DNA from 4 places in the Agrobacterium sp. 6Ca8 genome. Region 2 is predicted to be linked to each of the others. Evidence: predicted binding sites of a transcription regulator. Region 2 holds the regulator's gene; each other region holds the start of a gene.

Region 1 (7,356 bases), on a different replicon from region 2:
ACGCCTTGCTATCTCGCGTGCGCCATCGTCGGTCATGTTCAGACCCATCAGCCGCGCGCCGCGCCGAACGATCAGTTCCAGCTCGTCGACAGTGTAGAAGGCCAGACGGACAGGAATGCCGAAGCGGTCGCGCAGCGGCGTTGTCAGCAAACCAAGACGCGTGGTCGCGGCAACGAGGGTGAACTTGGAAAGATCGATCTTCACCGAGCGGGCCGCAGGCCCCTCACCGATGATGAGGTCGAGCTGGAAATCCTCCATCGCCGGATAGAGAATTTCCTCGACTGCCGGGTTGAGACGATGGATTTCATCGATGAAGAGCACATCGCGCTCCTCGAGATTGGTCAAAAGTGCGGCAAGGTCGCCAGCTTTGGCGATCACTGGTCCGGAGGTGGACTTGAAGTTGACGCCAAGCTCCTTGGCCATGATCTGCGCCAGCGTGGTTTTGCCGAGACCGGGAGGCCCGACGAACAACACATGGTCCAGCGCCTCGCCACGGTTCTTTGCCGCCTCGATAAACACCTTGAGATTGGCGCGAGCCTCGGCCTGGCCGGTAAAATCGTCCAGCGACTGCGGGCGCATTGTGGTGTCGATATCTTCACCGCGCTTGTCCGCCGAAATCAGTCTGTCCGCATCGCTCATAGAGGGCATTCCATTGTTCTAAACCAATTCAAGAGATGGTCTTCGCCGCTATATCACGACTGTCGCACGAAGGCGCTTCACGAAATTCAGCATCGCACCCGGCTTCGTTCGCTTGCTGCGCGCAGCTTAGCGTGAAAGTTCGCGCAGGCCGAGCCGGATGAGTTTGGCACTGTCGCCGCCCTCCCCGCCGTTCTTCAGCGCGGCCGCAACGGCATTTGCGGCCTGATCGCGTGAATAGCCGAGATTGGTGAGCGCCGACACGGCATCCGCCACCGGCGCGGAGGCGACACCCTCGCCAAGTTCCTGCTTGAGCCCGATGGAAGCCGAAGCTTCTCCTGCAAAGGCAGGCGCCTTGTTGCGAAGCTCGGTAACGAGGCGCACCGCCACCTTCGGCCCTACGCCCGGCGCACGTGAAATCATCACCTTGTCCTGCAGCGCTATCGCATTGGCGAGTTCAGAAGGCGACAGGGTAGACAAGACGGCCAGCGCCACTTTCGAACCGACCCCCTGCACACTCTGGAGCAAATTGAACCATTCCCGCTCAAGTGCCGACAAAAAGCCGAACAGCCTCAACTGGTCTTCGCGCACATAGGTTTCGATGAAGAGGACGACCGCTTCACCAGCGGAACCTATTTTTGAGAGTGTGCGCGCCGAGCAATAGGCGACGTAACAAACGCCGTGCACATCCACCAGCACGTAATCCGTGCCGATTTCCTCGATGGTGCCTTTAAGTTTTCCGATCATGATGCCGCCCGCTGCAATGAGACTTCAATATTCAACCGGCTGCCAATAGCCGCGCCATCCTGTCGCCGCCGCGATTATGGGCGTGGCAGATTGCGATCGCCAAGGCGTCCGCCGCATCGTTACCCTTGAATTCTGCTTTCGGCATCAGGATTTTCAGCATCATGTGGATTTGCTGCTTTTCGCCGTGCCCAACACCTATGACGGCTTTTTTGACCGCGTTCGGCGCATATTCGAAAACAGGCAACCCTGCCCGCGCCGGAACCAGCATGGCAATGCCGCGCGCCTGACCGAGCTTCAGCGTGGCGACAGCATCCTTGTTCACGAACGTCTGCTCCACCGCCGCCTCATCGGGCTGATAGCTGTGAACGGTATCCGCCAGCCCATCATGCAGCTGGCACAGGCGGGAGGCGAGATCCATATCACCATCCGATGTCACCGTGCCAGAAGCGACAAACCGAAGGCTGTTGCCGAAGGTTTCGATGACACCCCATCCGGTGCGCCGCAACCCGGGGTCGATACCGATGATTCGAATCGTCTTTTGCATAAGCCACCCTATCTTTTCGGCTGCGACCCTGCCAGCGATAAGTGAACAAAACGACAACATTGATCAAATTTGCAGTGCAGCATTTACCTCTGCTTAAACCGCGTACCGCATTGTTCCCGCACAAAATCAAAAAAGGGGAGCTGCGGACATGATGATCCGCAGCGCAATATTTTCGCCATATCAGCCATCCGGTGGCGCCATCAATGCATGGTGCGGGAAGTGATACGGCATTGAGGGCTGCATCGGCCATGCTGAACCGTTTTCATTCCATATCCACCAAAGTGCTCGTGATTTTCCTTGCGCTGATGACGATCTCGACCGGGGCTCTCACGCTTCTCGGCTATCAAAGCAGCAGCGGCGTTCTCGAGGAACAGGCGTCGAAATCCATGGAGAGCATTCTCGTCTTCAGGGGCGATATGCTGCAGGAACGCCTTGAGCAGCTTGAAACGCAGGCGGATTCCATCGCCAAGATCGAATCCCTGCAAATGGCGGTAGTTTCCATGCGCAGCGGCTGGGGCACCGTGCAGAAGAGTTCCGGCGACGCAAAAGCGGAACTGCAACGCGTCTTCGTCAAGGAGAACCCCTACGGCGAAAAAGAAAAGCTCATCAAGCCCGAAAATCCGAGCGGCTTTTATTATTCCACCCATGAAAAAACCCAGACGGATATCGGCGGCTACCTCAAGGGAACCCCATTCAGCGATGTTCTCTTCATCGATCCGGCCGGCACGGTTTATTACTCCTATCTGAAAGGACCGGCTTTCGGGGAAACCGTCACGGGGGGCGCCTGGGCGGAAAGCGGCCTTGGGGCTGCTTTTGCGCGCGGAGCCACCAACGCAGGAAAAGCCGTGAACGACGTGGCGCAGACGAGTTTCTCCGGCCTGCGCGTCGACGCCGCGACCAAAGAGGCCGGCATCTATTTCGGCATTCCGGTAGTCAAATTCGGTGCGTTCAAGGGCATCGTTCTCTTCCGCGTCAAACAAGAGGTCTTCAGCCAGATCCTCGCGAAAGGCATCTCCGCCGGCAGCTCCGAACAATCCGCGATCGTTTCCGCCGATGGCAAGGTTCTGGGCGTGGACGGAAACGGGCTCGTCAGCCTTAATCCGGCAATCTATGGCTTCCATGCACAAGCACTCAATACGTCCGGTATGACGATTGCCAAGATCAACCGTCCGGACGGCGAAGCCAATGCCTATGCCCGCGCCTTTTCGTTTGCCGGTGAAAAATACCTCGCGGTGGAAAGCATGTTGCGCAGCGAGTTGAACGCCGGTTCCATTTCGATTGCCGGCACGCTAGCCGTCATCGGCCTTTGCGTTCTGGCAGCCATGTGCGCGGCAACCGCCTTTTTTGCACGGCGCCTGTTCGCACCGCTGGAGAAGCTGGCCGGGCTGACCGGCGAAGTGGCGGCAGGCCGTCTCGATGCCGAGATCGGCAATCAGGACCGCAAGGACGAGATCGGCCGCATGGCGCGCGCGCTTGGCAGTTTCCGCGAAAAACTCATTTTGCAGCGGGAAATGGAAGCGACCACGTCTCGCACGCGCGAGGAAGCCGAAACGGCACGCCGCGCACATCTTGCGGAACGAGAGGCCGAGGCCGGCACGCTGCAAATGGTCGTGCATTCTCTTGACGAAGGGCTGGATCGACTGGCAAACGGCAATCTCGCCTATCGCATTGAGACTGTCTTCCCAGACGATCTTGAAAGTCTGCGCCACAACTTCAATACGGCGCTTGCAAGGCTCAGCGAGACCATGCAGGCCATCGGCGGCAATTCCGCCGCCGTTCGCGGCGGCTCGGAGGAAATGCGGGTAGGTGCAGACCAGCTCGCTGAGCGCACTGAACGGCAGGCCGCCTCCATTACCGAGACGGCAAGCGCCATCAAGGCAATCACCGAAGCCGTCCGCGACCAGATCGAACGCGCCGAACAGGCAACACGGATCGCCCGCGACGCCAGTACGCAGGCCACTGCGTCCAGCCACGTCATGGAGCAGACCATCGCCGCCATGGAAGCGATCCAGACGTCGTCACGCCAGATCAACCAGATCATCGGCGTTATCGATGAAATCGCCTTCCAGACCAACCTTCTCGCCCTGAACGCAGGTGTGGAAGCCGCGCGTGCGGGCGAGGCCGGCAAGGGTTTTGCCGTTGTGGCGCAGGAGGTGCGCGAGCTGGCACAACGCTCGGCCGCCGCCGCAAAAGAAATCACCAGCCTGCTGAAGCGCTCCACCGACGAGGTTTCCACCGGCGTGGCACTGGTCGAAAAGGCGGGGGCCTCGCTAACCGGCATCGGCAAGCACGTGCAGACCATCAGTTCCCGCATTGAAGAAATCATGGAATCCACCCGCGAGGAGGCGCATACGCTTGCGGAAATCAACAGCACCGTCACCAGCCTCGACACCATGACGCAGCAAAACGCCGCGATGGTGGAGGAGACGACGGCGGCCATTCATAATCTCGCTTCCGAGGCGGGCGAGATGGACGGCAGGCTCGGACAATTCGTGCTCGCTTCCGACCGGCAACCTCCAGAACATCGCGAAACCCGGCAATTCCGTCGAGCGGGCTAAAAAAATGGAAAAGGGGCCTCTTTCGAGGCCCCAATTTTTTTGAACCATCCTTCAATTCTGCGCGACTTCTATGGTAAATCGGGACACGCGCCTTACATCCGCATCAAAGACAGAATTTGTGTAGGAGCGTTGGATGATCCCCTTTTCCATTCTCGACCTTTCGCCAATCGGCGAAGGCGAGAGCGTCAGCCAGGCGCTTGAAAATTCTCGCCGCATGGCGATCAAGGCTGAAGACCACGGTTACAACCGCATCTGGCTTGCGGAGCACCATGGCATGCCTGGTATTGCGAGCGCAGCCACATCGCTCGTGATCGCCCATGTTGGTGCCGCCACGAAACATATTCGCGTCGGTTCAGGCGGCATCATGCTGCCTAACCACTCCCCGCTCGTCATTGCCGAACAATTCGGCACGCTGGCGGCACTGTTGCCTGGCCGGGTCGATCTCGGACTTGGCCGCGCGCCGGGAACCGATATGCGGACGGCAAGGGCGCTGCGCCGCAATCTTGATGCCGGTGCGGAGAACTTCCCGCACGACATCATCGAGCTCCAGCAGTACCTTGGCCAGCCCCAGCAGGATCAGGCGATCCTTGCCGTGCCCGGCATGAATTCGCACGTGCCGCTCTGGTTGCTTGGCTCAAGCACCTATAGCGCGCATCTGGCAGCGGCACTCGGCCTGCCCTATTCCTTTGCGTCGCATTTTGCGCCTGACATGCTGATGGAGGCGATCCATATCTATCGCGAGCGCTTCCAGCCCTCTGCGACGCTGGACAAGCCCTATGTGATGGTTGGAGTGATGGGAGTCGGCGCCGATACCGACGAGGAAGCGCAATATCTCTTCACCTCGTCACAGCAGCAATTCGTCAACCTGCGCCGCAATGTACGCGTCCCGTTCCCCAAGCCGGTTCACAGCATGGACGACCACTGGAACGAGATGGAGCGTTTTTCGGTGGAACATACCTTGCGTTTCGCCGCCGTCGGCTCGCCTGAAACAATCGGACGCCACCTCGACGGCTTCCTCGCCGAAACGCAGGCCGACGAACTGATCGTCTCGATGCCGATCCACAATATCGAAAAACGGCTGCGATCCGTGGAGATCTTCGCCGATGTGCGGACCTCCATCAGGAAGGCCGCCTAAACAAAAAGCCCCGGAGCGATGACGCTGCCGGGGCTTTTTTTAGTCTGAACCGTCAGGCGGAAAGCTTGGCGAGAATTTCTTCCGAAACTTCGAAGTTGGAATAGACGCTCTGCACGTCGTCATCGTCTTCGAGATTGTCGATGAGCTTCATCAGCGACTGCGCCTTTTCCTCATCCACCGGCACCGTGTTCTGCGGCTTCCAGATGGCCTTGACGCTTTCAGCTTCGCCGAGCACGCCTTCCAGCGCCTTGGAAACCTCGTTCATCGCCTCGAAACCGCAGATGATGGTGTGACCGTCCTCAGAAGATTCGACATCGTCGGCACCAGCTTCGATAGCCGCTTCCATGACCTTGTCGGCATCGCCGACTTCGGCCTTGTAAGTGATCTCACCGACGCGGTCGAAGGAGAAGGAAACCGATCCGGTTTCGCCGAGTGCGCCACCAGCCTTGGTGAAGATGGAGCGGACGTTGGAGGCGGTGCGGTTGCGGTTGTCGGTCAAGGCCTCGACGACGACCGCGACGCCACCCGGGCCGTAACCCTCGTAACGGACCTCATCGTAGTTTTCGCTGTCTGCACCGGAAGCTTTCTTGATCGCGCGCTCGATATTGTCCTTCGGCATGGACTGGGCCTTGGCGTTCTGAATTGCCAGGCGCAGGCGCGCGTTCATGTTCGGGTCGGGCATGCCCGCCTTTGCCGCAACGGTGATTTCACGCGCAAGCTTGGAAAACATTTTGGACCGAACGGAGTCCTGCTTGCCCTTGCGGTGCATGATGTTCTTGAACTGTGAATGACCAGCCATGGAAAACCTGATTGTCTTAATTTGGAGATTGCGGGCCTTATAAGTGCGATATGCCCGCCGTTCAAGCCCGCAAGCGCTTTCTCTTGGCCGCAAGAATATAAGGAACTGATTTATCCGCTTTTCGTTTTGACAATGAAAGCGGAAGAGCGGGACATTTTTCACCCTCCCGGTCGCCGCAGCAAACCCAACGGAGGAAACACATGGTCAGCCTGACTGAAGCAAGAGAAAACCCTGCCCGCCAGCTCTGGGATGAGGTCAATTCGGTCCATGCCGGCATGCTTGGCCTCGAGGGCCTGCACAATCATATGCAGCCGATGGCACCGCACGCCGACCCCAAGACCAACACGATCTGGTTTTTCTCCAAGAAAGACACCGATCTCGTCAAAACGCTGAAGCCGGGTTCGCGGGCGCATTTTTGTGTCGTCGGCAAGGACCATGATTATCACGCCTGCCTCTCGGGTGTGCTCGAGGCGCGCGACGACAGGACAAAGATCGAAGAATACTGGAACTCCGTAACCGCAGCCTGGTACGAGCACGGTAAGAGCGATCCGCAACTGACGATGCTGGCGCTGCATGTTGACGACGCGGAAATCTGGGCCTCGACTGACAGCACGCTAAAATTCGGCTGGGAAATCGCCAAGGCCAATATGTCCGACGATAAAATGCCTGATGTCGGCGTTCGCCAGCACCTCGCCTTCGCCTGAGATACGACTCCCCCGACTTTCCTCGCCGGTCGCTTTACTACATGCCTTTTGGCACCAGTATCTGCGGCTGGCGGGGAAGGTTCCTCATTGAGACCCGGATGATCGCATCTTTTGCGTAGGCGATCTGGAAGCTTTCCCCAAACATCGTCAGAAACTGCTCCAACGGCGGCCCGGTGCGGTGCATGGGCAAGATCAGTGCGGAGCGCAGGCGCTTGACCACGCGGCTCATGCTG
Region 2 (7,356 bases):
AACGCATGGCACATATTCACGCTAAAGTGCTGTGAATAAATCACAAATCATTAATTAACTTGATTTCGGTTAATTAGAAGTAGGTATTCATGATGACAATTTCGTCCGTACGGGACATATTCAACTGATAACGGGAAATCTCGTCAATCATGTCACGTTCGAGAGAACCGTCGCTCAATAATTCGACCTGCCGCTCCAGCGCAACGCGCGCCTGCGTCAGCTTGGCAAGCTCTGCCGTTCTGGCAATACGCTGCCGCTCCAGCCGCTCCGTCGCCTGAAGGCCGAAGTCGCCGTGGATGGAATGATACCCGAAATAGGAAAGAAAAGCGATCGTAATGGCCGGAACGATCAAACGGCCGAATCGTCTCTTTTTATGATGTCTGGTCCACATGCCGGAGAGAAGCCTTAAAACGCATAATGTGAGTCTCGAGACTAATGCGGATTGTTTAACTATCCGTTGACCTTAAATTCCGCGTGGCTGATAGACGCAAAAAAGCCCGCCAGAGGCGGGCTAATAATGACGACGATATCAGAGAGAGTTCGTTATGCCGAGCGTGATCCGGCATCAAGCCACAGCGCGTCTTCGCCGTGAAAAGAGTCCTTTCAACCCAGGGACCTGGGCTGACTGAACCCCGGATCAACTCGGGAGTGAGCAGTGCGGATAAACCGCCCATCCCTGATACTGGCCCGCCAGGCGGCGGGCCATCTCGCGAAACCCGAACGCGGATTATCCGCGCAGGATCGAACGGCCGGCGTAAGCAGCCTGCGGGCCCAGCATCTCTTCAATGCGGATAAGCTGGTTGTACTTTGCGAGCCGGTCGGAACGGGCAAGCGAGCCGGTCTTGATCTGACCGCAGTTGGTTGCGACCGCGAGATCGGCGATGGTGGAATCTTCCGTTTCGCCCGAACGGTGCGACATGACGGCGGTGTAACCTGCCTTGTGCGCGGTTTCGACTGCGTCCAGCGTCTCGGAAAGCGAACCGATCTGGTTGACCTTGACGAGGATGGAGTTGGCGACACCCATCTTGATACCGTCGCGAAGGCGGGCGGAGTTGGTGACGAAAAGATCGTCGCCCACCAGCTGGCACTTGTTGCCAATGAGATCGGTCAGCGCCTTCCAGCCATCCCAGTCGTCTTCAGCCATGCCGTCTTCGACGGAGATGATCGGATATTTCGCCACGAGCTCGGCCAGGTATTCGGCCTGCTCGATCGGCGAACGGGTCTTGCCTTCGCCTTCATAAACGTAATTGCCGTTCTTGAAGAATTCGGTCGCCGCACAGTCGAGACCGATGAACATGTCGTCGCCCGGACGGTAGCCAGCCTTTTCGATCGACTTCATGATGAAATCGAGTGCTGCCGGCGCGCTTTCGAGACCCGGTGCAAAACCGCCCTCATCGCCGACATTGGTGTTGTGGCCCTGTGCGGACAGTTCTTTTTTCAGCGTATGGAAGACTTCGGAGCCCATGCGCACGGCTTCGCGAATATTTTCTGCGCCGACCGGCAGGATCATGAATTCCTGGAAGTCGATGGGGTTATCGGCATGCGCGCCGCCGTTGATGATGTTCATCATCGGAACCGGCAGCAGATGCGCGTTCGGGCCGCCGACATAACGGTAAAGCGGCAGGCCGGAGGCTTCAGCGGCAGCCTTCGCAACGGCGAGCGACACGCCGAGGATGGCGTTGGCGCCGATGCGCGACTTGTTCGGCGTGCCGTCGAGCGCGATCATCATCTGGTCGATCTGGATCTGGTTTTCAGCGTCGAAACCGCCAATCGCGTCGAAGATTTCCGTATTGACGGCTTCGACCGCCTTTTCCACGCCCTTGCCGAGATAACGCTTGCCGCCATCGCGCAGCTCAACCGCCTCATGCGCGCCGGTGGAGGCGCCGGAGGGAACGGCGGCACGGCCCATGGAGCCGTCTTCGAGATAAACGTCGACTTCAACGGTCGGATTGCCGCGGCTGTCGAGAATTTCGCGCGCGATGATATCGGTAATGGCAGTCATGGTCTCTCCCTTGGGAATGGAACAGATATTTTCCGTCGCCTGTCTTAGACGATGGCGAAGAAATTACAATGACGGCGGACGGCGGAAACAGCCCGCCCGCCATTAAAATCGATTGGCACAAAAGTGCCCGCTGTAACGGTCAGCCGATCAGGCTTTCGTAATCGCGTCGAAAGCCAGAAGCTTTTCGAGCAGTTTCGGCATGTCCTTCAGGTGGACCATGTTAGGGCCGTCTGACGGCGCATTGTCCGGATCCTCATGGGTCTCGATGAAGAGACCAGCCACGCCAACCGCAACGGCCGCACGCGCCAAAGTCTCGACGAATTCGCGCTGTCCGCCGGTGGAACCGCCCTGCCCGCCCGGTTGCTGCACCGAATGGGTGGCATCGAACACGACAGGTGCGCCGAGCGCTGCCATGATCGGCAACGAGCGCATGTCGGAAACCAGCGTGTTGTAACCGAAGGACGCGCCGCGCTCGCACAACATCACATTAGGATTGCCGCTCTCATTAAGCTTGGCAAGCACGTTCTTCATGTCCCAGGGCGCCAGAAACTGGCCTTTCTTGACGTTGATGACGCGGCCGGTCTTGGCGGCAGCAACGAGAAGATCGGTCTGGCGGCTGAGGAACGCCGGAATCTGCAGCACGTCCACCACCTCGGAAACGACGGCGCATTGCTCTTCCGTGTGGATGTCGGTCAGAACAGGAAAACCGAATTCCTTCTTGAGATCGGCAAAAACCTGCATCGCGTTATCCAGGCCGATGCCGCGTTTTCCGGAAAGCGAAGTGCGGTTCGCCTTGTCGAAAGAGGACTTGTAGACAAGCCCTATTCCCAGCTTGTCGCAAAGCTCCTTCAGGACGCCAGCGATCATGAAGGCATGTTCGCGGCTTTCCATCTGGCACGGACCGGCAATCAGCGAAAACCGCTCGGTATTCGAGAAGGAAACCTTGCTGGCGCCGTCGCCGGCAGTGACTTTAAGATTGTTCGTAACGCTCATCATTTTTCCTCGAAGGCGAAGGCAACGCCCTGACCGGGTGCCGCGGGCACCACCAGACGGCCGTCCGCTTTTGCGCAGGACACGCCATTAGCAGCAAGCACCGCCTCTGTCACGGCAAGATCGTGTGACGAAAAGACGATGCCCGCGCCGCGCAATCCTCCTTCGTTGCCGTCCTGAGCATTCAGGGCCTGCCCGCCGAAAGGCGGTTTTCCGGTCAATCTGATGCTGGCATTGCCGGTCGCAAAAACCATATCACCGCCCGGAGACCTTTTGTCTTCACAGGCAAACACTGTCTCGATCAGGCCCGCCACCTCCATATTGCCGCCGGAAAACAGGACGATTTCACTGAGGCCGGTGACACCATTGGCGTGGCGCTCCAGCATGGTGCGATCGCCCGGAAGGGCTTAAAGCCGTTGACAACTGAACAAAAAGAAATCCGCGGCCGCCCCGCTTGCCGCAAAAGCAAGCCGGAACGCCGCCTCGCCTTGCGAGCCATCCGGCATCCGAACAGGCCGCGAAAACTCGAAAACATCGCCCGCCGAAAGGCCGGCTGCCCGAAACCGCTCATGGTCAACCAAGGCGTCTTCAGTCCTGGCGACAAGAGCCGAAAAACCCTCCTGCCCGTCCCGTTGCCGGAAGGCCACATCCCTGCCGGTGAACACATCACCCCTCTCTATTGAGGCATTATATTTAGCCGGATCAGCAATTGCGAGCGGCTCCAGATAGGTGCCATCGGCGAAAAATACGCAGGCATTTTGGGTGCCGAAAGGATGCAGAGCCTCCGGCGCAACCGTAAAGCCAAGACTGACGAGGCGCTTCACGGAGACGCCTATGACTTCCACGGGCAAAACGAGATGGTCAACGCTATAGGGTTTCGTCATGACATGTATCCTGCTGGCCTTCCGCCCGGAGCATGCCGGGACGGTTTCGACCGCACAAAAGCACAATTGCGTGCTATGAGGCAAATCATCACAGCAACAGATGGCACCTTCACGAAATTTTAGGGGATTGCAGAACACATATGGAACATATAGTGTTCGTTCTGTATTTGTTTCGCGACTTCCACTACGATTCTAAAGGGTGTTTTCCTCATGCTCACGCGCAAACAGCAGGAATTGCTTCTCTTCATTCATGAACGAATGAAAGAGTCCGGCGTGCCGCCCTCCTTCGATGAAATGAAGGACGCACTCGATCTTGCTTCGAAATCCGGCATCCACCGCCTGATAACCGCTCTCGAAGAGCGCGGGTTCATTCGTCGGCTACCGAATAGAGCTCGGGCGCTGGAAGTCATCAAGCTGCCCGAGGCTTATACGCCGGGTGCAAGGCCGCAGCGCGGCTTTTCGCCAAGCGTTATCGAAGGCAGCCTTGGCAAGCCCAAGACGCCGGAACCGGCCCCTGCCCCCAAGACGCCGGCCAATGATCTGGGCGGGGCTGTCACCGTGCCGGTCATGGGCCGCATCGCTGCGGGCGTGCCGATTTCCGCCATACAGAACAACACCCATGATGTGGCAGTGCCAGTAGACATGCTTGGCACGGGCGAACATTACGCGCTTGAGGTCAAGGGTGATTCGATGATCGAGGCCGGCATTTTCGACGGCGACACAGTCATCATCCGCAACGGCAACACTGCCAATCCCGGGGATATCGTTGTGGCTCTGGTGGATGACGAAGAAGCCACGCTGAAGCGCTTCCGCCGCAAGGGAGCCTCCATTGCGCTCGAGGCGGCAAACCCAGCCTATGAGACCCGTATCTTCGGGCCCGACCGGGTGAAAATTCAGGGCAAGCTGGTTGGGCTGATCCGCCGCTACCATTGATCTTATCGAACCGAACGTATTCGCTTTACGATAGGCGTCATCGTGAAGATGGCGCCTATATCGGGTTTGGCTGTTTCCAAACGTGGCGTGCTTTTGCGGGTGCACGAACATATGCGCCATTCAGCCTATGCGCGTTGCCCTTTCTAAACTGAGTTCCTGCTCCATAAAGATGCTTCGGTTTCGCTACAGGCGTGGTAGCGAATGGGCTGCTCGCTGTAATTGTCGAAGCGATCACATCCGCTGTTTTTTAGCGACGTTGTTCTGTCGTGTTGCGCAGTCAGTTTTAGTCGTCACCAAAGGGTGACTTATCGCAAGGCGCGCTCTCGGCGACCCCACATCACCATTCATCAACGGCGTTTATGGGAGCCATGGATAATTTTCGATATTCCGTGAACGCTTGGCAGGTGTAGAAATACGCGTCATATCCGGGAGATACGCCATGTACGATCTTTATATAGCCAACAAGAACTATTCTTCATGGTCGCTACGGCCGTGGGTATTGATGCGCACGCTCGGTATCGCCTTTGATGAAAAGCTCATTCCGTTCGGCGAAGGCGTCTCCTTCTCCTCCTTTTCGCCGACGGGCAAGGTGCCCTGCCTGGTCGATGAGGGTATGACGGTTTGGGAAACGCTTTCGATCGTCGAATATCTTGCTGAAAGACACCAGGGTGTCTGGGCAAGCGACAAGCATGCCAGGGCCTGGTCGCGTTCGGCCGCAAGTGAGATGCATGCCGGCTTTTCCTCGCTGCGCAATCTCTATCCCATGTCGGTGGGCATTCGGGTCAAACCCAGGGGCGGCGATGCCGGGCTTAAAGCCGATATAAAGCGGATCGATGCGTTGTGGAGCGAGGGTCTCACAAAATTCGGCGGGCCATATCTTGCCGGTCAAAAGTTCACGGCGGTCGATGCTTTCTTCTGCCCGGTTGCATTCCGTTTCCAGACCTATGGCAGTGCGGATCTTTCGCCAGCAGCGAAAGCCTATTGCGACCGGCTGCTCACCCTGCCTGCCATGCAAGAATGGTACGAGGCCGGTTTGAAGGAGAGCTGGCGCGACGCTGGTCATGAAGAGGAAGTTGGCGAGATCGGCGAATTGACTGAAGATTTGCGCGCCAAGACCCGTTGATCCATGCTGGCGGCAGTCATTGCGACGCCGCCAGCAGCCGGATGATGGGCTGCGGCAGATCACGGTCGAAACGTCCGCTTTTCCAGTCGTAATAACGGTGCTGGCTCCAGGGCCTGTCCGTTCCGGCGATTGCGGCGCGCAGCCCGCTCGCCACACCCTCCTCCCTCTTGTCAGCAAAATCTATTTCCACAGAACCGAGACGCCGCAAGATGTCACGGCTGAGCAGGAGTGCACCCGAGCGGCACTGCGAAAAAGAGGTTCTGCGGGAAACAACGACGATATCGGCAATATCGCAGGCTTTTCCGGCGAAGCGGCCATCTTCCAGAACGACGATCCATTCTCCGCTCGCGGCGCTCGCTACGCACCATATGTCTTTCCTGCAGGTGAAGACGCCAGCTTTGGCGTCTTTGAGCGCCGCCGTCATCTCGCGTACCACCACAGCCATGTCTTTGGGCGACAGTTTCGATCTCGAGTCAGAACCAGCAGTATTTGCCGTGCTCTCGCCATTTATAAAACCCGGCGGCACGGTTTTTTCCGGCAGCAGCAGCGCCCTTTGCCACTGGCCGTAAACGAAGCTCTGCGGACGGGCTTTTGTGGTTGAGACCTTGCCGTCCTCCAGGAGTGCCACCAATTCGCCGTCCTCGTGAATCAATAGATCCGGCAGATCACGATAGGCCGTAACTGCCGACACGCCGAAGGCCAAGAGCAGAAACGGGATGCCAAGAAGCGCAAGCCGGCTGCGCAGCAATGTCAGCAGCAGGAAACCCACCGAAGCCAAACCGATAAACCAGCCATGCGGACGCCCAGTCGCTGCGCTGCCGCCCCAGGAGGCCACCTCGTTTGCAACCTCGATGACGAGTGCCATGCCATAACCCATGATCTTCAGGAACGGCGCGTCGAGCCCGAAGGGCATCAGCAGCATGGCGAGAAGAGCGAATGGCATGACGATCAGCGACATGAGCGGCATTGCAGCCAGATTGGCGAACAGTCCATAGGTGGTGACACGGTGAAAATGTTCGGCCGAATAGATCGCCGTAGAAAGGCCCCCGATCAGCGACGTCGTGATAACGCCGCCAATGACCGCGCCCATCATTTCCGCCACCTTCAGCCATGCGGGCTTGCGCCCGATGAACAGCCGTTCGCGGTCCGTGCGCCAACGGCTCCAGAAGGCATAGGCGGAAACAAGCGCTATGGTGGCCGCAAATGACATCTGAAAACTCGGACCCATGATTTCCGAGGGCGAGAAAGCCAGAATGATCAGGGCGGAAATGGCTACGTTTCTGAGGCTGAGTGATGGTTGATCGAAAAGGACCGCGATCAGCATCACAGACATCATCAGCCAGGCACGCTCGGCGGAAACGGCAAAACCGGAAATCAGATAATAGGCAAGCGTCATCAGCAGTGCCGCGAAAGCCGCGATCTTC
Region 3 (7,356 bases), 1.4 Mb from region 2:
ACAGGATGGTGAACAGGATGACTGCCGAGAACTTCACGCGTTCCGCAAATGCACCGATGATCAGCGCGGGCGTGATGGCCGCAAAGGTCATCTGGAAGGCGATGAAGGTGTATTCGTAGATCACGACGCCCTGGGAGAAGGTTGCCGAGGTGCTGTCAAGCGAAACGCCGGACAGAAACAGCTTGCCGAAACCGCCGAAATACGGGCCGGTGCCGCCGCCGAAGGCGAAGGAGTAACCGTAGATTACCCAGACGAGCATCATGACCGCGCCGATGACCGTGCACTGCATGAGAACGGAGAGCATGTTCTTGGTGCGCACGAGGCCGCCATAAAACAGGGCGAGACCCGGAATGATCATGAAAAGCACGAGGATCGTCGCGACATACATGAATGCGGTATCGGCTTTTTCCGGAACGGGGGCCGCCGCTGCTACTGCCGGCGCGGCATCCTGCGCAAAGGCGATTGCCGGGGCCATCAGGGCTGCCACACCGGCACCCAGTTTGCCGAGCGTTGAAAACTTGTTGAGTTGCATAGCTAGAAAACTCCCTGTCAGCCGTGCTTCAAAGCGCTTCTGTGTTGGTTTCGCCGGTACGGATGCGCACGGCCTGTTCGATAGAGTAGACGAAGATCTTGCCGTCACCGATCTGCCCGGTTTTTGCAGCCGACGCGATTGCCTCGACAGCCTTGTCGACGACGTCTGATGCAACCGCGATCTCGATCTTCAGTTTGGGAAGAAAGCTCACCGCATATTCCGTGCCGCGATAAATCTCGGTATGTCCCTTCTGGCGTCCGTAACCCTTTACCTCGGTCACGGTCAGGCCTTGGATGCCGACGCCGGTGAGCGCTTCGCGCACTTCATCCAGCTTGAACGGCTTGATAATGGCCATCACAATTTTCATCTGGTTTCCCATCCTTTGTTTGTCCTCGGCACGGAGCCGACTCTCCTCGCGCTGGCAGATCAGTAACAGCGACTACGGACATACATTCAAGGGGCGTGCCAGTTTTGATGCGGCCTCTAAGTTATTGAAATATAGTAATTATATGACAGGCGTCTGAAAAACGGGCATTGGGTGGCGCAATTTTCGTCTATTAAATGTGCGATTTTTTAAAAAAGCGCATTATTTAAGCATTTGCCCTTTTGCGGATCAAACCTTCCTGTGCGACGGAGGCGATCAGTTCACCCTGTCTGGTGAAAATATTGCCACGGGTCAAACCGCGTGCTCCCGAGGCGCTGGGGCTGTCTTGCGTGTAGAGCAGCCAGTCGTCCAGCCGGCAGGGACGGTGGAACCACATGGCGTGATCGAGGCTCGCCACCTGAATGGCCGGATCGAAGATTGTCGTTCCGTGGGCATAGAGCGACGTGTCGAGCAACGTCATATCCGAGAGATAAGCGAGAATGGCTGACTGGAAACGTGGATCGTCCGGCACATCGCCGACAGCGCGAACCCAGATATCCTGCTGCGGTTCCAGCTTTTCCTTCGAAATATAGTGGGTCAGCGAAACCGGCCGGATCTCTATCGGGCGCTTGTTGCTCCAGTATTTGCGGATCGAAGCGGGTGCGTTGGCGAGGAAGGCCGCCTGCATCTCATCTTCACTCATCAGCCTTTCGGGCGGCGTCACATCCGGCATTTTTATCTGATGATCGAAGCCGTCCTCGACGATCTGGAATGACGCCGACATGGAAAAGATCGCCTTGCCATGCTGGATGGCGACCACGCGCCGGGTGCAGAAGCTTGCACCGTCGCGAATGCGTTCCACCTGGTAGAGGATGGGCACCAGCGGGTCGCCGGGGCGCATGAAATAGGAATGCAGTGAATGAACGAAACGGTCGTCATCCACGGTTCGTTGAGCTGCGATCAATGCCTGCGCGATGACCTGGCCGCCGAAAACGCGCTGCCAGCCGATTTGCGGGCTTTCACCCCGAAACAGGTTTTCTTCCAGCTTCTCGAGATCGAGTGTGGAGATCAGATTGGCCATCGGATCTGACGTTTGCGAGGGATGCGACATTTTTTCGGCCTGCTCCGGCTGTAGGAAGACGTCACATGGTCTATAGTGCGCCGATGATGCGTGCACAAGATTTGAGGAGAAGCGCGATGCTGGACGTGGTGGTGGCAGGCGGCGGTTATGTCGGCCTTTCCGTTGCTGTCGCAATTAAGCAGGCAGCCGGACATCTTAATGTGCAGGTGGTTGAAGCCGCTCCCGAGGATGTCTGGAAGAAGGACGTCCGCGCCTCCGCCATTATCGCGGCGGCCACGCGCATGCTCGACGTTTTCGGCGTATGGAACGAGATCGAGCCGGAGGCCCAGCCGATCCACAAGATGATCGTCACCGATTCGAAGACCGCCGATCCGGTTCGCCCGGTGTTTTTGACATTCGACGGCGCGGTGGAGGAGGGCAGGCCCTTCGCTCATATGGTCCCGAATGTCGCGATGGTGGGTGCGCTGCGAGGCCTGTGTGAGCGCCTCGGCGTCGAAATCCGCCATGGTCTCAGTGTTTCCGGCTTTTCCGCCGGCCCGCAATCGACGGCTATTTCACTTTCCGACGGCTCGTCGCTTGAGGCGCGACTGCTCATAGCCTGCGATGGGGTCCGCTCGGCTTTGCGGGATATGGCAGGAATAAAAACCGTGCACTGGAATTACGATCAGTCCGGGATCGTCACCACCGTTGAACACGAGCGGCCGCATGAGGGCTGCGCGGAGGAACATTTTCTGCCGTCGGGGCCTTTCGCCGTGCTTCCCTTGAAAGGGAACCGCTCCTCGCTTGTCTGGACCGAACGTACGGCCGATGCCGACAGGCTGGTTGCTGCCGACGATCTGATGTTCGAGGAGGAACTTGAACGCCGGTTCGGCCACAAGCTCGGTCCGGTCCGTCCCGTCGGTCCCCGTCGCGCCTTTCCACTGGGCTTGACGCTGGCGCGTTCCTTCGTCGCGCCACGTTTTGCACTTGCCGGCGATGCGGCGCATGGAATTCACCCTATTTCCGGTCAGGGCCTCAATCTCGGCTTCAAGGATGTTGCGGCACTGGCCGAAACCGTGGTCGAGGCCGACCGTCTCGGCCTTGATATCGGCTCTCTCAACGTTCTCGATCGTTACCAGTCCTGGCGGCGTTTCGACACGTTGCGGATGGGTGTGACGACGGATGTGCTGAACCGGCTTTTCTCCAATGATGTTGGTCCCATTCGCGTCATGCGTGATTTCGGTCTGGGTGTGGTCGATCGTTTGCCGGGTCTGCAATCCTATTTCATCGGTCAGGCTGCCGGTACGACAGATGCGGGCGCGCCGCGCCTGCTTGCCGGCGAGGCGCTCTGATACTGCCGTTCCTGCCTGTGCCGGAGCGGCTTTTCAGCGATTGCCGCTTGACAGTCGATTCCGGTATTTTCCGCCGGAAGCCGGTGCCGCAAAGCTGAATCCGGACAAGGACTTACCCGGATTCACAATCTGGTATAGGGCAGGCATCTGCCAACCAGATGTTGCGGAGAACAAAAGCTGAATCCATTGGAGTCAGCGATTCGTATTTGATTCGTTCGCAGACTGTTCCGTATCCGAATCGATTCCGGTTTCGCCGGATTCTTTTTAATATTTCAAGTATCTGAATCAAAAAGGAAAATTCCGGCGGGGAAGGACCTGTTACCACTTTGCGGACAAGGCCTATTGCCTTTGTCGGCGGGCGTTGCCATGTGTGTTGCGTGTGCGGCCCGTATCAGTGAATGGCGGGCGGTACAGCAAGCAGATGAAGTCGATTCACGGATAGTACGTTGAATTTTCGCCCCATGATCCTGAGCGGCCGCGGTGTCACGGCCGTTCTCGGCCCCACCAATACCGGCAAGACCCATTACGCCATCGAGCGCATGGTGGCACATGGCAACGGTGTCATCGGCCTTCCGCTGCGCCTTCTGGCGCGTGAGGTCTATACCCGTCTTGTCGAAAAGGTGGGCGCGCCGAATGTGGCGCTGATAACCGGCGAAGAAAAGATCGCCCCTCCTAAAGCCAAATATTCCGTCTGCACGGTGGAAGCCATGCCGCGCGAGACAACGGCCGCATTCGTCGCCATCGATGAAGTGCAGCTGGCCGGTGATCTGGAGCGCGGGCATATCTTTACCGACCGCGTGCTGCATCTGCGCGGGCGGGAGGAAACGCTGCTTCTGGGTGCGGGCACGATGCGTCCGATCCTCGAAAAGCTGCTGCCGGGAATTACCGTGGTCGAACGTCCGCGCCTGTCACAGCTTTTTTATGCGGGCCAGAAGAAGATAACCCGCCTGCCGCAACGCACGGCAATCGTCGCCTTTTCGGCGGAAGAGGTCTATGCCATTGCCGAGCTGGTGCGCCGCCAGCGTGGTGGCGCAGCCGTTGTGATGGGCGCGCTTTCGCCGCGTACGCGCAACGCGCAGGTGGGGCTCTACCAGTCCGGCGACGTCGAATATCTCGTGGCGACGGATGCCATCGGCATGGGCCTCAACCTTGATGTCGATCATGTCGCCTTTGCGCAGGACCGCAAGTTCGACGGCTATCAGTTCCGCAATCTCAATCCGGGCGAGATCGGCCAGATCGCCGGCCGCGCCGGCCGCCATCTTCGCGATGGCACCTTTGGCGTGACGGGGCGCGTTGATCCATTTGACGACGAGTTGGTGGAGCGTATCGAAACCCATCAGTTCGACTCGGTGAAGGTGCTGCAATGGCGGACGAAAAATTTCGATTTTTCCTCCATCACCAATCTGCGTCTGAGCCTCGAAGCCGCCCCGGCGATCCAGGGACTGTCACGGGCCTTGCCGGCGATCGACCAGCAGGCGCTCGAATATCTGTCGCGCTACCCTGAAATCATCGACGTGGCGACGACGGAGGCGCGGGTGGAAAAACTCTGGGAGGCCTGCGCGCTTCCGGATTATCGCCGCATTGCGCCCGCTCAACATGCTGATCTGATCTCAACGCTCTATTTCGATCTGGTAAAACGTGGCACGGTGAACGAAGATTTCATGGGCGAACAGGTGCGCCGCGCCGATCGTACCGATGGAGAGATCGATACCTTGTCTGCAAGGATTGCGCAGATCAGAACATGGACTTATGTATCGAACCGCCCAGGATGGCTTGCCGATCCGACACACTGGCAAGAAAAGACGCGGGAAATCGAAGATCGATTGTCCGATGCTCTACATGAAAGGTTGACGAAACGCTTTGTTGATCGCAGGACATCTGTGCTCATGAGGCGCCTGAGAGAGAATGCGATGCTTGAAGCTGAAATCAGTGTAAATGGTGATGTCTTCGTAGAAGGACATCACGTCGGCCAGTTGGCCGGGTTCCGGTTCACGCCGGTGCCGGGAATGGAAGGGCCGGATCAGAAGGCCGTGCAGGCTGCTGCGCAGAAGGCGCTCGCGCTCGAATACGAGGCGCGTGCCGCGCGTCTGCACGCCAGCGGAAACGGTGATCTCGCTTTGAGCTCCGATGGTCTGGTTCGCTGGTTGGGCGAACCGGTGGCCCGCCTTTCGGCAGGCGACAATATCATGAAGCCGCGCGTGATCCTCTTTGCCGACGAGCAGTTGAGCGGCAATGCCCGCGATCATGCGCTGGCGCGCGTCGAACGTTTCGTCAATCATCAGATTGCGACCGTGCTGAAGCCGCTGGACGATATTTCGCGCGCCGAAGACCTTCAGGGTCTGGCGAAGGGGCTGGCGTTCCAGCTGGTCGAAAATCTCGGTGTCCTGTTCCGCCGTGACGTCACCGAAGACGTGAAGTCGCTGGATCAGGATGCGCGTGCCTCCATGCGCCGCTACGGCGTGCGTTTCGGCGCCTATCACGTCTTCCTGCCCGCGCTTCTCAAGCCCGCTCCGGCGGAGCTTGTCACGCTGCTCTGGGCGCTGAAGAACGATGGTCTCGGCAAGCCGGGTTACGGCGATCTCATTCCGGTGCTGGCCGCCGGCCGCACCTCTGTCGTGACGGACCCGACCTTCGAGCGGATGTTCTACAAGCTCGCCGGTTTCCGTTTCCTCGGAAAGCGCGCCGTGCGTATCGACATTCTCGAGCGTCTGGCCGATCTCATCCGTCCGCTGTTGCAGTGGAAGCCCGGTCAGCAGCCGCGTCCGGAAGGCGCTTATGACGGCCGCCGTTTCACGACGACGACCGCGATGCTTTCCATTCTCGGCGCAACGCTCGACGACATGGAAGAAATCCTCAAGGGTCTGGGTTATCGTGCCGATCAGGTAACGGCGGAAGAGGCGCAGGCCTTCCTCGCCAACCAGACCGGTGCTGCCGCTCCGGCCGCTTCTGAAGCGGTGACGGAAGACGAGAGCGCAGAGACCGAACACGAGGAACCGGCTTCGGAAGAGCAGGTTCCCGAGACGACGACTGTCGAAGCTGCTGAAGAAGCGCCGGTTGCGGAAGCTGTGGGCCAAGAGGCTGCTGTTAGCGAAGCTGCGCCGACGGAAAGCGCCGAGGCTGCCGAGCCGAAGCCTGTTCTTCTGTGGCGTCCGGGTGGTCGCAACGAAAACCAGCGTGGTGAAAACCGTCGTCCCGGCAACCGCGGTCAAGGCCGTGGCGAGGGTCGCGATCAGGCGCCACGCGAACAGGGTGAACGTCGTGGCGAAGGCCGTCGCGATAATCGTGACGGAGCAAATCGCGAGGCTGCCAATCGTGGCGGTGACGGCGAGCGTAAGCGTGATGGCGGACGTCCCGACCGTGGCAACAACCGCAATAATGATCGTCAGGATCGCGGGGAGCGCAAGGACAGGCCGGACCGCAACGACCGTGGCGGGAAACCGCAGGGTCAGCAGCGTTTCGAAGCCAAGCCGCCGCGTAAGGAAAAGCCGATCGATCCGGACTCGCCCTTCGCCAAGCTTGCTGCTCTCAAGGAGCAGCTGAAGAAGTAAGCTATGGGGAGCAACGAACAGCCACTCGAAAGCACGCGTCAGCGTCTGGACAAGTGGCTGTTCTTTGCCCGCATGGCCAAATCCCGTTCACTTGCCCAGAGTTACATTCAGTCGGGCAAGGTCAAGGTCAACGGTGTATCCATTCGCCAGCCCAGCCATCTGGTAAAGGCCGGTGACAGGCTCGATATCGGTTTCGAGCGCATGGACAAGGTGCTTGTCGTCAAATCCGGGGGCGAGCGGCGCGGACCCTATGAAGAGGCCAAACTTCTCTACGACGATCTGACGCCGCCGCGCGAGCCTTCCGACAGGCTGAGCCCGCTGGAGCAGGCGATACGTCAGCCGGGAAGCGGTCGCCCCACCAAAAAAGAGCGCAGGGCGCTCGACAGGTTCCTGTCGGACAGCGACGGAAACAAAGAATAGAATAAACCTTCAAGTCTTAGCGGTTTTTCAGAATTGTTTATCCTTGCTATCTGAAGGCAAAGGCATTACCTCACTTGCAA
Region 4 (7,356 bases), 1.1 Mb from region 2:
CTTCCGCCGAATACGGCCCCCACCTGCAGGCGCGCATCGCGCCCTTGATGACCGGCGTCGGCCCGGTCGAGGCAGCGATTTCGGTCACGGCAATTCTTGCCGGTCTCGATGCGGCGGACCATCTGCCTGACCTTGTCGTTTCGCTCGGCTCCGCCGGCTCGCGGACGCTCGACCAGACTGGCATCTATCAGGCGATTTCTGTTGCCTATCGCGACATGGATGCCTCAGCCTTCGGTTTTGAAAAGGGTCGCACGCCGTTTCTCGATCTGCCGGCCGAGGTGGCCTTGCCCCTGCGCATACCCGATATTGCCGAGGCGCGGCTTTCCACGGGCGCCAACGTCGTCTCTGGTGCCGCCTATGGGTCGATCGATGCCGATATGGTGGAAATGGAAACCTATGCCGTGCTACGGGCCTGCCAGCGCTTCGGCGTGCCGCTCATCGGCCTGCGCGGTATTTCCGATGGCAGGGAAGATGTGAACCATGTGGACGACTGGACGGAATACCTGCATATCATCGATGAAAAGCTCGCAGACGCCGTCGACAGGCTTTGCCGCGCTATCGAAGACGGTGCGATCACCCTTTGAACCTCGCGATTTTAGTAAATTTCCGCTGTTAGATGCCCGCTTCCGGGTTGCCTAAAGCCGCCATTTTCTTTAAAGGCTCGCCATGACCCAGATAGCCCATCCCGACAGCATTCTCATCATCGATTTCGGCAGCCAGGTGACGCAGCTGATTGCGCGCCGCATCCGCGAAGCCGGGGTCTATTGCGAAATCCACCCGTTTCAGAATGCCGCAGAGGCGTTTGAGAAGCTCCAGCCCAAGGGCGTGATCTTCTCCGGCGGCCCCGCATCTGTAACGGCGGAAGGCAGCCCGCGTGCGCCGCAGGCGGTGTTCGACAGCAAGGTTCCGATCCTCGGCATCTGCTACGGCCAGCAGACGCTCTGCACCCAGCTTGGCGGCGTTGTCGAGGGCGGTCACGCGGCGGAATTCGGGCGCGCCGATATCGACATCAAAAAGGCAAGCCCTCTGTTCGACGGTTTCTGGGAACAGGGCAAGAGCTATCCCGTCTGGATGAGCCACGGCGACCGCGTGACGAAACTGCCGGAGGGTTTCGAGGTTATCGCAACCTCTGAGAACGCACCCTTCGCCATAGCTGCCGACGAGACACGCCACTATTACACCACCATGTTCCACCCGGAAGTGGTGCATACGCCAGATGGTGGCAAGCTGCTCTCCAACTTCGTGCACAAGATCGTCGGTCTTAAATCCGATTGGACGATGGCAGCCTATCGCGCCGAGATGATCCGCAAGATCCGCGATCAGGTCGGCACCGGGCGCGTGCTCTGCGCACTCTCCGGCGGCGTCGATTCCTCGGTTGCGGCGATCCTCATCCATGAGGCGATCGGTGACCAGCTGACCTGCGTTTACGTTGATCATGGCCTGATGCGGCTTGGCGAAAGCGAGCAGGTCGTCGGCATGTTCCGCGATCATTACAATATTCCGCTGGTACATGTGGATGCCGCAGACATGTTCCTGGGCCAGCTTTCTGGCGTCTCCGACCCGGAAGTGAAGCGCAAGACTATCGGCCGTTTGTTCATCGAGGTCTTCGAGGCGGAAGCTGCCAAGATCGCAGCAGACGGCAAGGGTGCTCCGAATTTCCTCGCGCAGGGCACGCTTTACCCTGACGTCATCGAGAGCGTTTCTTTCTCCGGCGGTCCTTCCGTCACCATCAAGAGCCACCACAATGTCGGTGGCCTTCCCGAGCGCATGAACATGCAACTGGTGGAGCCGCTGCGCGAGCTCTTCAAGGACGAGGTGCGTGCGCTTGGCCGTGAACTTGGCCTGCCGGATAGCTTCATCGGGCGCCATCCCTTCCCCGGCCCGGGTCTGGCGATCCGTTGCCCCGGTGCGGTCACCCGCGAGAAGCTCGATATTCTGCGCAAGGCAGATGCGATCTATCTCGACGAAATCCGCAAGGCGGGTCTTTACGACACCATCTGGCAGGCCTTCGCAGTGCTCCTGCCGGTGCAGACCGTGGGCGTCATGGGTGACTACCGCACCTATGACTTCGTCTGTGCGCTCCGCGCTGTGACCTCCGTGGATGGCATGACGGCGGATTTCTACCCCTACGACATGAATTTCCTCGGCCGCGCCGCGACCCGCATCATCAACGAAGTCCGCGGCATCAACCGTGTCGTCTATGACGTGACGAGCAAGCCGCCCGGCACGATCGAGTGGGAATAAAACGAAGGCGGAGCAATTCCGCCTTTTGTTCCTCTTTTGTTCTTTATTTTATCACCGCGCAATGATAGGTTTCCGGCCTTGGTATAAGGCTGTGGAGCATCGTCATGGAGTGCGAGTTGGCGGACGAAAGAGCCTTAAGGCAGCTTTGTTTTGATGGGCTGGAGCCGCAGAAAATACGGCGCATCAATCCGCGCTTTCGAAACAAGCTCCTGCTACTGCTGAAGCCACCACGGCAATTGGCGGAAAGAATTTTTGTCGATGCGTCGCATCATGCCATGGGTCGGACAACCCGCGAGGCATATCCCGCCGAGCTTCTGCACATAACCCTGCTGTGTTTGGGATGTTTCGAGACAATCCCTCACGGACTGACAAGCAGGCTGAAGGCAGCAATGGGTGCTGTAAACGCGCGGCCTGTTCCGGTCACCCTGGACGGAAGCGCGCTTTTCGGCAGTCGCAATAGTCTGGTGCTGCGAAACGGTGGTGATCTGCCGGAGATCAACGCTCTGGTGAAGCTGCTGCAACGCGCGCTTCGACAGGCAAACCTTCCCTATATCGCGGCACCATCCTTCACGCCGCATATCACGATGATTTATGGCTGTGGGAAGATAGAGCCGATGCCGGCCGGAAAACCCTATAGCTGGCTTGCGGGTAATTTCGAGCTTGTTTTCAGCCATAATGGCGAAACGCGACATGAGTCCCTTGGACGCTTCGCACTCTCCGCAAAAGCAGATCGTTATGAGCCGCTCGAAAGCCAGCTGCATTTACCGGATAAACTGATCGGTCCGAGAAAACGGCCGAACCGAAAGCAGGCGGAACGCTAAGGCCCGCCAACATATACGCACGAGCGAGGCGATGTCGCCTCGCTGCAAACGATAATCAGCTTAGAGCTGAACCTTGTCGAAAGCCTTGCCGTCGATGCCAAGCGCTTCGAGGTCGGCGCGGGCCGGCTTGCGATGCGCGCGAACAGCGGCCGAAACCGAAAGTGCGGCACCGAGAACGGCGAAAGTTTCGCCAAAGAAGTTACGCGATGTCTTTGCAACCTGACGCATTTTTCTCTCCATCTTTGATGCCCAGATAATGGGCATTTTTGGCCGCTGCTACAACTCATGATGTAGCAGGGAAGCCATGCAGCTTTGCTCGCGCTCGTTTGAATGTCAGACACTGCATTTTTGCATGGCTAGAATTCCGTGCTTCAGGCTGCGGGTTGAATACGGCGCATTATTTGTTATGCCGGAAGTTCAAGACAAAGAGGCGGCAACATGACGGTCACCATTTACGGCATCAAGAACTGCGACACGATGAAAAAGGCCAGAAGCTGGCTGGAAGCCAACGGTGTCGACTATTCTTTCCATGACTACAAGACGGCCGGCATCGACCAGGCTCATCTCGAAACATGGTGCGATGCCGCGGGCTGGGAAACGGTTCTGAACCGGGCCGGCACCACCTTCAAAAAACTGGACGATAGCCAGAAAGCCGATCTTACCCGCGAAAAGGCCATTGGCCTGATGCTGGAGCAGCCCTCCATGATCAAGCGACCGGTACTGGAGGTAAAGGAGACGATAACCGTCGGTTTCAAGCCGGAAACCTATCAGTCCCTCTTTGCGTGAGCGCAGGCCACCATGTCCAAGACAACCCGCGCTACGCAGATGCTAACCAAGGCCGGTGTGAACTTCACCACAGTTACCTATGACTACGACCCGAATGCCGACCGGATCGGCCTGCAGGCGGCCGAAGCTATCGGCGAACCGCCACATCTGGTTCTGAAAACACTGATGGCCGAGCTGGATGGCAAGCCGGTCTGCGTCGTCGTCCCGTCCGACCGGGAAGTGAGTATGAAGAAGCTCGCCTCTGCCTTCGGGGGGAAATCTGCCAGCATGATGAAGCCCGCCGATGCGGAGCGGGCAACCGGTTATCATGTGGGCGGCATCAGCCCTTTTGGACAGAAGAAACAGGTTCCGACCGCCATAGAGGCTGGGGCCATGACCCATTCCTATGTCTACATGAATGGTGGCCAGCGCGGTTTGCAGGTAAGGCTTTCCCCCGGCGACGCGCAGGCGGCGCTGAAAGCCGTTGTCGCACCTTTGGTGGCCGATTGACATCTCGACACAGCTTTGAAAGCATTTGGCTTTCGAAGCGAATGGGCTATGGTCGGCGCCTCCGATTGAAATATACGAAGGCAGATCATGACTGTTTCCCCCATCGATCCCGTCAAACTCGAGAAACTGGCTGAAGTCGCCGTCAAGGTCGGCCTGCAATTGCAGAAGGATCAGGATCTGGTGATCACCGCTCCGCTGGCGGCGTTGCCGCTGGTGCGGTTTTTGACCAAACACGCCTATCTTGCCGGCGGCGGGCTGGTCACCACCTTCTATTCCGACGAAGAAACCACGCTTTCCCGCTACCGCCACGCCAGCGACGCCAATTTCGACCGGGCTTCCGGCTGGCTCTATGACGGCATGGCCAAGGCCTATGCCAATGGCGCGGCGCGGCTTGCGATTGCCGGCGACAACCCCATGCTGCTGGCCGAACAGGATCCCGCCAAGGTGGCGCGCGCCAACAAGGCCAATTCCACGGCCTATAAGCCGGCGCTTGAGAAGATTTCCAACTTCGATATCAACTGGAACATCATCTCCTATCCAAACCCGTCCTGGGCAAAACAGGTCTTTCCCGGCGTGACGGAAGACGAAGCGGTTCGCAAGCTCGCGGACGCCATCTTCGCCGCTTCGCGTGTAGATCTCGCCGATCCGGTCGCGGCATGGGCGGAGCATAACGCCAATCTCGCCAAGCGTTCGGCATGGCTGAACGGTGAACGTTTCCCGTCGCTGCATTTCACCGGTCCCGGCACGGACGTGAAAATCGGCCTGGCGGACGGCCACGAATGGCATGGGGGCGCCTCCACCGCCAAGAACGGTGTCACCTGCAACCCGAACATTCCGACGGAAGAAGTGTTTACCACGCCGCATGCGCTGCGCGTGGATGGCTACGTGTCCAGCACCAAGCCGCTTTCACATCAGGGAACGCTGATCGACGATATCCAGGTGAAGTTCGAAGGCGGCCGCATCGTGGAAGCCAAGGCTTCGAAGGGCGAAGCCGTGCTGAACAAGGTGCTCGATACCGACGAGGGTGCGCGGCGTCTGGGTGAAGTGGCGCTGGTGCCGCATTCCTCGCCGATTTCGGCAAGTGGCATCCTGTTCTACAACACGCTGTTCGACGAAAACGCCTCCTGCCACATCGCGCTCGGCCAATGCTATTCGAAATGCTTCGTTGATGGTGCTTCGTTGTCGCAGGACCAGATCAAGGCGCAAGGCGGCAATTCCAGCCTGATCCACATCGACTGGATGATCGGTTCCGACAAGGTGGATATCGATGGCGTGAAGCCGGATGGCTCCACAGTTCCGGTGATGCGCAAGGGCGAATGGGCCTGAGCTATTTCGGCAGCTGGCTCCGCTGACTGAGCCAGATGCTGAAAAGCACTGCAACGAAGCCGACGATTTGCGCTGGCGTGAGGCTTTGGCCGAGCGCCAGCCAGCCGAGCAGGGTCGCAACGACGGGGCTTAGGAAACCGAGCGAGGCTGCAGCCGAGGGTTCGATGCGGGCGAGACCCCGGAACCACAGGAAATAGGTCAAGGCGGCACCAATAATGCCGAGATAGGCCATACCGAGAATATTGGCCGCGGTAGGTGCAGGCTGGGCCGGTTCCAGTAAATATGCGACCGGCAGAAGCAGAATGCCTCCAGCCGTCAATTGCCAGGCCGTAAAGGTGAGGTTCGACACCGGCGGTCGCCATTTGCGGGTGAGCACGGTTCCAAAGGCCATGGATACGGCGCCTGCAAGACCCGCAGCCACGCCGACGGCATCCAGCGCGGCAGCACCCGGCGCCAAAACCAGAAGTGCGACGCCTAAAATACCCAGAAGACCAGCGACAATGGCCAGCGGCCGGACCGGAGCGGCGAGAAACAGCCGCGAAAGGCCGATGACGATCAGGGGTTGGATCGCACCCACAGTCGCAGCCACTCCACCCGGCAGCCGGTAAGCCGAAACGAAAAGCATCGCCCAGAAAAACGAGAAATTCAGCGCACCTAGAATAAGGCTGCGAGACCACCAGATGCCCTCCGGTAGTTTTCTGACCAGAAGCAGCAGCAATATGCCGGCCGGCAAGGCGCGCAGCATCGCAACATGGAATGGATATCCATGCGGCAGGAATTCGGTGGTGACGAAGTAGGTCGTCCCCCAGATGGCGGGGGCAAGTGCCGTCACCAGCACATCGGCGGCATAGGTGGTGTTTTTCTTCATTTCAAGAATCTCTACATCAAGATAAATACAACTTAGCCAATTTTATCTTGACGTCAAGATATCAGTTGTTATGCCTTGGTGATGAACAAAGAACCGATTGATCACGTCGATCACATTCTAGCGCAATGGCACAAGGAGAGGCCCGATCTCGATGTCGAGCCCATGGGGCTGCTTGGGCGCTTGAAACGGCTAACCACGCATCTCGGCCGCGAGGTGGAGGCGGTGCTGCTGAAACACGGCCTCTCCTCTTCCGCTTTTGATGTGCTGGCGACATTACGGCGCGCGGGCGCGCCCTACCGGCTTTCGCCCGGTGATCTGCTGGCCATGACAATGGTAAGCTCCGGCACGATGACCAACCGGATCGACCAGCTGGAAAAAGCGGGTCTGGTGGAGCGCATCCACAACCCGCAGGATCGTCGCAGCGTGTTGATATCATTGACGGAGCGGGGATTTGCCATTGTCGAGGACGCGGTCAGCGCCCATGTCGAGAACCAGCAACGGCTGGTCGCACAGCTCAGCGAAGAAGAGCGCAACGCGCTGAACAAGCTTGTGAAGCGGTTTCTACAGGGATTTGAAGCTTAGGTTCCCTAAAAAGCGGACAGGAACCAGCAATCGCGCAGGCTATGGCGCTTGTTTCGGCGATAAAAATCCTATAAGCAATTTTCCGTTAACCTGTCCTACAGGTTGGAGGAACGATTGTATAAGCCCATTTCGCAGGAAACCGATCTCGTCAGCAGCGCGATTGGCGCAATCACGCGCCACATTCGCGAAAACGAACTTGCCCCCGGAGCGAAGCTGCCCAGCGAGCTTTCGCTCTCGCAG

What was found. Region 2 encodes LexA, which represses DNA repair genes until DNA is damaged. Its sites were predicted from a motif close to TGTTCNNNNTGTGTTCNG; they were not measured.
Positions count from the first base shown of each region.
Region 1: the regulator LexA is predicted to act here: its motif matches at 1,969-1,986, upstream of ruvC (crossover junction endodeoxyribonuclease RuvC).
Region 3: the regulator LexA is predicted to act here: its motif matches at 3,521-3,538, upstream of ACZ5A6_RS12255 (helicase-related protein).
Region 4: the regulator LexA is predicted to act here: its motif matches at 2,271-2,288, upstream of ACZ5A6_RS13980 (2'-5' RNA ligase family protein).

Region 1 covers NZ_AP026434.1:202,380-209,735, reverse strand. The annotation lists gene ruvB (Holliday junction branch migration DNA helicase RuvB) at 1-639, opposite strand, end outside; gene ruvA (Holliday junction branch migration protein RuvA) at 766-1,383, opposite strand; gene ruvC (crossover junction endodeoxyribonuclease RuvC) at 1,415-1,927, opposite strand; gene ACZ5A6_RS15115 (methyl-accepting chemotaxis protein) at 2,176-4,485, shown strand; gene ACZ5A6_RS15110 (LLM class flavin-dependent oxidoreductase) at 4,619-5,620, shown strand; gene ACZ5A6_RS15105 (YebC/PmpR family DNA-binding transcriptional regulator) at 5,673-6,419, opposite strand; gene ACZ5A6_RS15100 (pyridoxamine 5'-phosphate oxidase family protein) at 6,620-7,123, shown strand; gene ACZ5A6_RS15095 (MBL fold metallo-hydrolase) at 7,161-7,356, opposite strand, start outside.
Region 2 covers NZ_AP026433.1:1,073,965-1,081,320, reverse strand. The annotation lists gene ACZ5A6_RS05380 (FtsB family cell division protein) at 74-391, opposite strand; gene eno (phosphopyruvate hydratase) at 728-2,002, opposite strand; gene kdsA (3-deoxy-8-phosphooctulonate synthase) at 2,150-2,995, opposite strand; partial or broken gene ACZ5A6_RS05365 (VOC family protein) at 2,995-3,876, opposite strand; gene lexA (transcriptional repressor LexA) at 4,087-4,809, shown strand; gene ACZ5A6_RS05355 (glutathione S-transferase family protein) at 5,249-5,932, shown strand; gene ACZ5A6_RS05350 (ComEC/Rec2 family competence protein) at 5,949-7,356, opposite strand, start outside.
Region 3 covers NZ_AP026433.1:2,511,239-2,518,594, reverse strand. The annotation lists gene ACZ5A6_RS12275 (ammonium transporter) at 1-532, opposite strand, end outside; gene ACZ5A6_RS12270 (P-II family nitrogen regulator) at 561-911, opposite strand; gene tesB (acyl-CoA thioesterase II) at 1,123-2,007, opposite strand; gene ACZ5A6_RS12260 (ubiquinone biosynthesis hydroxylase) at 2,094-3,308, shown strand; gene ACZ5A6_RS12255 (helicase-related protein) at 3,770-6,856, shown strand; gene ACZ5A6_RS12250 (RNA-binding S4 domain-containing protein) at 6,860-7,276, shown strand.
Region 4 covers NZ_AP026433.1:2,868,500-2,875,855, reverse strand. The annotation lists gene ACZ5A6_RS13990 (5'-methylthioadenosine/S-adenosylhomocysteine nucleosidase) at 1-584, shown strand, start outside; gene guaA (glutamine-hydrolyzing GMP synthase) at 667-2,244, shown strand; gene ACZ5A6_RS13980 (2'-5' RNA ligase family protein) at 2,349-3,065, shown strand; gene ACZ5A6_RS13975 (hypothetical protein) at 3,126-3,293, opposite strand; gene ACZ5A6_RS13970 (ArsC family reductase) at 3,504-3,851, shown strand; gene ybaK (Cys-tRNA(Pro) deacylase) at 3,864-4,340, shown strand; gene ACZ5A6_RS13960 (aminopeptidase) at 4,428-5,666, shown strand; gene pecM (4-hydroxybenzaldehyde efflux transporter PecM) at 5,668-6,534, opposite strand; gene ACZ5A6_RS13950 (MarR family winged helix-turn-helix transcriptional regulator) at 6,616-7,116, shown strand; gene ACZ5A6_RS13945 (FadR/GntR family transcriptional regulator) at 7,231-7,356, shown strand, end outside.